DNA from 2 places in the Paenibacillus sp. J22R232 genome. Region 1 is predicted to be linked to the other one. Evidence: riboswitches for the same ligand, from Rfam matches in the RefSeq annotation. Region 1 holds a riboswitch; the other holds the start of a gene.
What was found. A riboswitch is a leader RNA that binds a small molecule or an ion and turns the genes downstream of it on or off. The one in region 1 is predicted to bind cyclic di-GMP.
Positions count from the first base shown of each region.

Region 2: another riboswitch for cyclic di-GMP. It lies ahead of AC0YN3_RS12240 (protein sinI); the one in region 1 lies ahead of AC0YN3_RS11625 (pyridoxal phosphate-dependent decarboxylase family protein).

Region 1 covers NZ_JBWDNK010000003.1:129,278-132,756, reverse strand. Annotated here, with positions in the region: gene AC0YN3_RS11625 (pyridoxal phosphate-dependent decarboxylase family protein) at 1-1,241, opposite strand, end outside; cyclic di-GMP riboswitch class I at 1,334-1,419, opposite strand; gene kduD (2-dehydro-3-deoxy-D-gluconate 5-dehydrogenase KduD) at 1,977-2,732, opposite strand; gene AC0YN3_RS11615 (DeoR/GlpR family DNA-binding transcription regulator) at 2,737-3,479, opposite strand, start outside.
Region 2 covers NZ_JBWDNK010000003.1:279,846-283,324, forward strand. Annotated here, with positions in the region: gene galE (UDP-glucose 4-epimerase GalE) at 1-825, shown strand, start outside; cyclic di-GMP riboswitch class II at 1,002-1,085, shown strand; gene AC0YN3_RS12240 (protein sinI) at 1,102-1,263, shown strand; gene AC0YN3_RS12245 (helix-turn-helix domain-containing protein) at 1,276-1,605, opposite strand; gene AC0YN3_RS12250 (ABC transporter ATP-binding protein) at 1,879-3,479, opposite strand, start outside.

The DNA of each region.
Region 1 (3,479 bases):
ACGAACTGAGCCAGCAGCTTTTGATAGCCTTCAATGCCAAACGCCAACAAAGCGCTGTATATGCTGATGGAGCTTCCCATTCTTGAGCATTCTAGCGTGTAGCTCGTGTGATATTGCCCATATCCTCGGTGTCCAACATAAGGTGTCTCGTCTGGATCCAAATCCAGAAGCTTTAAATCAGTAGCATTTTTCACTAAAAACAAGCTCGTTGAATAAGGCGTTTGCCCGAGCTTCTGAAAATCGAAGCAAAGCGAATCCGCTTTGTTCAAATGTTTCATTTTGGCTTGAATGGTTTGGAGTGCCGCAAGCGCATCTCCCTCAATGCTCAACGGATTATTAGCGAAATCATAGTTGTTGAAGAATGCGAAAAATCCGCCCAGAGCCGAGTCGGCATGAATGTGAGGCCGATTTATCCGATGCTCCTGTGCTAAGCGTTCTGTCATTCTATGCACGTCATCAAGGCTATCAATGCCCATTGCATCTGTCGTGCCCGTCGTGGCAACGACATATATCGGAATGCCGCCATTCGCAATGACCTGTTCCATTTTTGCTTTCAAATCGTCAATGTCCATCGAGCTGTCTTCGTGCGTACGGATTTTGACTAAATGATCGCTTCCGAGCCCCGTTGCTTCCATCGCCTTATAAAGGCTGTAATGCGCTGCCTCCGAGCAGAAAGCGTATAAATTCTGGGGCACTCCGGACTTGGCGGCGGATGAGCTTGCTTTATTGATTGCAAGCCTGAGGCCAGTAAATATAGCGCCCTGGCCGCCCCAGGTTGTGTATCCTCCGCTTTCTGCCGTTCGATATCCGACAAGATCCGACATCATTGCAACAACCTTAACTTCGGCTTCTGCGCCTGCCGGCCCATACACATCCCATAAATTATTGCCATTCACCATAAATGCCGCAAGCATGCCAAGTATGCCCGGTGTACTCGCCATAGGCAAAATGTTGGTTAGAAAATATTTGGTATGATAGGGATGAGCATGAAGCAAGGAAAGAAGCTCTTTGTTAACCTCTTCCAGAGGACTTCCGCTATGCGGAATTCGGCTAACATCCGCCAGCTCCTTATAAAATAACGGTCCTCTATCTTTATTCCCCTTCAAAAAAACCGAATCGGGATCTTTTAGCTCATCGACGCCGCTAACGATCTGCCCCATTAATTCCAACATTTGATTCCGTTGAGCTGCGTTTCCATCATCACTTGGAAATAAACGGCGAATATCTGATTGATTATGCATAACGTTATGACCTCTCTCCACTATTTGAATTTATCTCTCTGAATAAAAAAAGGCATACCTATAATTTTTCATAGGTATGCCTTTGCTTAATGCTTCGCAACTGGCTGACATTTCTTTTTAAGAAGTAGTCCCTATAGCTTTGCGCCACCATCTTTCGATGGGTTTGCCCGTATGAGATTTGGAGAAATTTGTACTTTAATTAGTAATCATTTACAGCTACTAGGAACATTCTACTATTTCGCATTTCTAAGATCAATACGTATTTATATATATAAGTCTAAAGTAATAGACAATTCGCCAAGAATTTATCTTTTTGTCACAATTGATATGATAATATACGGCTTTTTGGCTTATTATTAGTCGGATCAGTCTATTTATTTTCAAAAAAAACATATGTATGCACATATTAAAACGCATAAAAAAGAAGAGTTATATCCCTTCCTCTCTAGCACGTATGAGTTAGCTTTGATTGGTTGATGCTGCTGCATGACGGAACCCTTCGAATTGCCTCTTCCGTTCGTTTTCTATTCGGGCTGCTGAATCGTCAGGTGCTGCAGCAAAGACAGCAGCTTTGCCTGCATACGTCGTAGCAGGTGCGGCAGGCAACGCAGCGTAAGCCGTTGCAGCGCATGAAACTGCCCCAGGTCTCGAAAGTCGCTTGTCCGCATAATAAAAGGCTCTCACCCACACGGCCATAGCCGCACAGGGAGAGCCTTTTGTTTAAACGCGCCTAGCTTATCTTACCAGCCATCCGCCATCCACGGCGAGAATATGGCCGTTCATATAATCGGATGCCGCCGATGCCAGAAACACAGCAGGTCCGATTAAATCCTCGGAGGTGCCCCAGCGTCCTGCCGGGATACGCTGCAGGATTTGAGCGCTGCGAACCGGGTCTTCGCGTAACGCTTCGGTATTATCCGTGCTCATGTAGCCTGGGGCGATGGCGTTAACCTGCAAGCCCTTGCTTGCCCATTCGCTCGCCAGCGCCTTCGTTAGCCCTGCTACCGCATGCTTGCTTGACGTATAGCCAGGCACGTTAATGCCGCCTTGATAGGACAGCATCGAAGCGATATTAATGATTTTGCCGGAGCCCTGCTCGATCATTTTTTCCCCTGCCAGCTGCGATAAAACAAATACCGAATTTAAATTGACGTCGAGTACTGCCTGCCAATCCTCGTAGCTGTGATCCGCAGCAGGCGTCCGGCGAATAATGCCTGCATTATTTACTAGGATATCGATTCTGCCCAGCTCGTCCACTGTCCGCTCAATAATGCCGGCAAGCTTGGAACGGTCAGAAATATCCGCCTGAATCGTAATCGCTCTCCGTCCCAAAGCTCTAATCGCTTCCGCCGCTTTGTCGGCAGGGGTGCTGTTCGTAACAAGCGCTACGTCAGCGCCTGCCTCCGCTAATCCAAGTGCGATAGCTGCTCCGAGGCCGCGTCCCGCTCCCGTCACGACTGCCGTTTTTCCGCTCAAATCAAACAAACCCATCGGTTCATGTCCTCCCTTTTGCACGCTTTACGCTCTCTGGAAGCTGTGCCTTCATCATTTGGATCTGAAGAGCCTCATATTTGGCTGCCACCTCGGGCGAGATCCCCTCATCTGTGATGATGCAATCAATCTCGTCCAGGCCAGCAAATGTAATCAAGGCGCCTTTATCGAATTTGCTATGGTCAGCCAGGCAATAAACAGTCTTCGCATTGTCCATGTACAGCTTCTTCAGCTTAGACAATTCCTCTGTGAATATCGTCAAGCCATATTCCATATGAATGCCTGTCGTCGAAAGAAACAGCTTATGGACATTCAGCCTTTTAATCCATTCCTGGGACTCTGCCCCAATCAGCAGATTGTTATGGCGGTAGCCGCCGGGAATGACCAATCGCACCTGATCCTTCAAGGTCAGCTCGCGGATAATAAGCAGGTCGTTCGTCAGCACGGTTACGGGCATATTCGGGAGCCTCTTGGCCATCTCAAGCGTCGTGCTTCCCGCATCAAGCGCGATGATATCATTCTCCTCGATGCAAGTGAGCGCAAGCGCCGCAATGGCCGACTTCTCCTGCTGGTGCTTGCTGTTAGGAAATTGGAGCGGATAGAGGCTATCCTCGCCCTCTTGCTCTACCACAGCCCCGCCGTGGGTACGTTTGAGCAGCCCCTTCTCCTCCAGCTTCTCCAGATCTTCCCGTACCGTTTTTTCCGTTACGCCAAATTGCTCGCTCAGCTCAGATACTTTCACTGCGC
Region 2 (3,479 bases), 150 kb from region 1:
GGCCTGAAAGCGGTGGGTGAATCGGTTCGCTTGCCGCTCTCCTATTACCATACTAATCTTACAAGCACGATCGTATTATGCGAAGTAATGAAAAAACATGCAGTCCACAAGCTCGTATTCAGCTCATCGGCTACCGTTTATGGGCTTCCGGAACAGGTACCTATCTCGGAGAGCTTCCCGCTTGGCGCAACTAATCCATATGGATGGACGAAGCTGATGCTTGAGCAAATTCTTCAAGACCTGGCTGAATCGAATGAGCAATGGGGAATATCGATACTAAGGTACTTCAATCCGATTGGCGCGCATAAAAGCGGTAGAATCGGTGAGAATCCAAATGGCGTGCCGAACAACTTATTGCCATATATCGCTCAGGTTGCGGTAGGTAAACGGAAGCAGGTTAGCGTATTCGGCAGTGACTATCCGACGCTTGATGGAACAGGAATTAGAGACTATATCCATGTCGTGGATCTTGCTAAAGGGCATTTGAAGGCCGTGGAGAAGATTATGCGGAAATCGGGGGTGGATATTTTCAACCTCGGAACGGGACGCGGCTATAGCGTGCTTGAGATGATCGCCGCATTCGAGAAGGTATCTGGTCGAGATATTCCGTATACGTTTATTGCACGAAGAGCTGGAGATATTGCTATCTGCTATGCGGATACATGGAAAGCAAATAAGGAGCTGGAATGGGAAGCAACCATGGGAATTGACGAGATGTGCGCAGACTCTTGGCGGTGGCAGTATATGAATCCGAACGGTTACGACGAGAACGAGCAGGATGGATCAATGGGGAAATCGCTAGATTACATAAGCGCAGCGCAATAATAAGCAGCGTACAAAAACAATCCGATTAAGCTGATTTTTGAATCTAACAGATGCCATTTCATTTAACAAACCTTAATAACTTTCGACAAAAGTTGTAAATATCTATCAATTTTGTCGGACATGAAGCGACAGCATACGCGAATATGATGATCTATAATACATCTATAAGTGAATGACAAGCATAGGGAGACGTTGAAATGCGTTTAGTATCTGGGCACCTTAAACGCATGGAGTCAGTGGTGCAACCGCCCCAATTCGAATGGGGGATATGTGATAATGGCACTAGTTAAATCAGATCATAATCATGACTTAGATACGGAATGGGTAGCTTTAATTATGAAGGCACGTGCTTTAGGGTACAGCCGGGAAGATGTTCAGAAAGCGATCCTCGTTCTGAAGGAAAGCAGCAAGGACGACATTCAAGATACGGCAGTGTAAAGAAGAAATGGCTTACTCGCGTTTGATCTTCCATTTATTGAATTCAAGAAATTCTTTGAATTGATCCTTGCTTACGCCGGATGCCATCGCTTCTCTTACGAGATCGGCCCATTCGAGATCAAGGTTCTCTGACTTTTGCTCAGACTGGTCACTGTTGAGAAATTCTTCTACGGGAACCTTAAGTACCGCTCCTACTTTTTCGAGAAATTGAATGGAAGGGTTTTGTTGAAGGCCGCGTTCAATGGAGCTTAGGTAAGATTTCGCAACACCGGCTCTTTGTGAAAGCTCAGTCAATGACAAGCCATTTCTTTTGCGCAGCGCTTTTATGCGTTCTCCGATCATAACTAACTCCTCCGTCATTACATCGTTGTAGACTAGACCTTATTATAACGAATTATTAAGGATAGCGAAAGCTTTTTAGCCGCCACTTATGTATGATATTGGATATTAACATAGGAATATTATGAAATAATTTTTTGGACGTTCATCAAGCATAGCAAAGGGCTTACCGACGGGTAAGCCCTTTTGCTATGCTTGAAATATAGGAGAGTATATTTAGGCGCCTATTGAAAGGACGCCATCAGGCGTTTCTTCTTCGTTGCATCGGATAAATAGCTAGGCGCTGGCCACCGATTGATTGTGCAGCAGGCTGCCGAATAAACTGCTTGAATCGGCGGCTAGCTGGTGGTATTCGCCCTGCTCCACTACCGCTCCTTGATCAATGACGATCACTTGATCCGCTTGTCTAATCGTCGATAACCGATGGGCAACCACGATGATCGTCATCTTGCCTTTTAAGCGCTCGATAGCTTCTTGAATTTTTTTCTCGTTTTCCGTATCAAGCGCACTGGTGGCCTCATCCAATATAAGAATAGACGGCTTGCGTATAATGGCTCGCGCAATAACGATGCGCTGGCGCTCTCCGCCTGAGAGCCGGATGCCTCGATCTCCAATAACCGTATCAAGCCCTTCGGGAAGCTTGAGAACAAATTCGGAAGAGGATGCGAATTGCAGCGCCTCCCACATCTCATCGTCCGTTGCGTCAGGCTTCACCATATAAAAGTTTTCCCGAATGCTCGCGTTAAATAAGAAGGGGTCTTGCGCTACGTAGCTTATGGACTGGCGGAATGCAGCTAATTGCTTGCTGTCGATCGGAATGCCGTCTACTAATATTTGGCCGGCCTCAGGCTGCATTAATCCCATAATGAGATCAATGAGCGTGCTCTTGCCAGCTCCTGATGGGCCTGCAATGGCCGTCATCTGGTTGGAGGGTACGAACAGGTTGATGTTATGCAGCGTACAGGCGTACTCGTCTTGGTTGTATCGGAAGCTGACATTACGGCATTCAATTCCATGCGCAATCCGTAATGCTGCATGTTTATCCTGGTTTAAATCGAACTGTTCCGCTGAATGACTGCATTCTTGCTGAAGCAGTATCAGCGCCTTGCAAGCAGGGATCATGGAAGAAAGCTGCTCCAGGGTAGATTGAATACTGGTGAAACGCGGCCATAAGCGTGCGAAAATGACGGTAATGGTCAAGAGCTCCATGCTTTGCGTTTGGAATAGCTTGAACGATACCAATATAAAACAAGAAATGAGCAGCGCAGAGGTTAATTTATAAACGAGCTGGGAGTTCATTCTAAGCCGTACATAAGATATTTGTTCCTGCATCATGCCTTTTGTCAGAGCGGATAGCCAGTTTAGGCGCGAAGCTTCAAGCGTGTTGCTTTTAATATCCTTCATTCCGTTTAATTGATCGGTTATTCCTGCAAGATAGCTTTGGGACAGCTGCGAGGTTTGGTTGCCAAGCTGCTTCGCTTCTTTGATGAATTTTCTAGAGAAGACGCCAAGAACAATGCCGCAGCCTAAGACGAATAAGGTGAGCGTCGGGGAAAGCCAAAATGCGATCCCGATTTGAATCACTGTGAAAATAAGAGAAGTAATGAGCTGCAGGGACAGGTTGATCGCACCCAGCACGCGGGCAAGCTCGATGGTCAATAAATTAATGAGGTCGGAAGATCTTTTTTTCAAGAAAAAAGACCAGTTTGATTGCAATAAGGAATGATAGGTTTCATAGCGCAATTGCCTGCTGTAAAGCTGTTGGATCTCGACGTTGCGAATAGATACTTTTCTCTGGATTAGGTTTTGGATGAATACGATCATGACGTAGATTCCCAGAATGATCGTAAGAGACAGAGTAGGCGAGAGATCCTGCA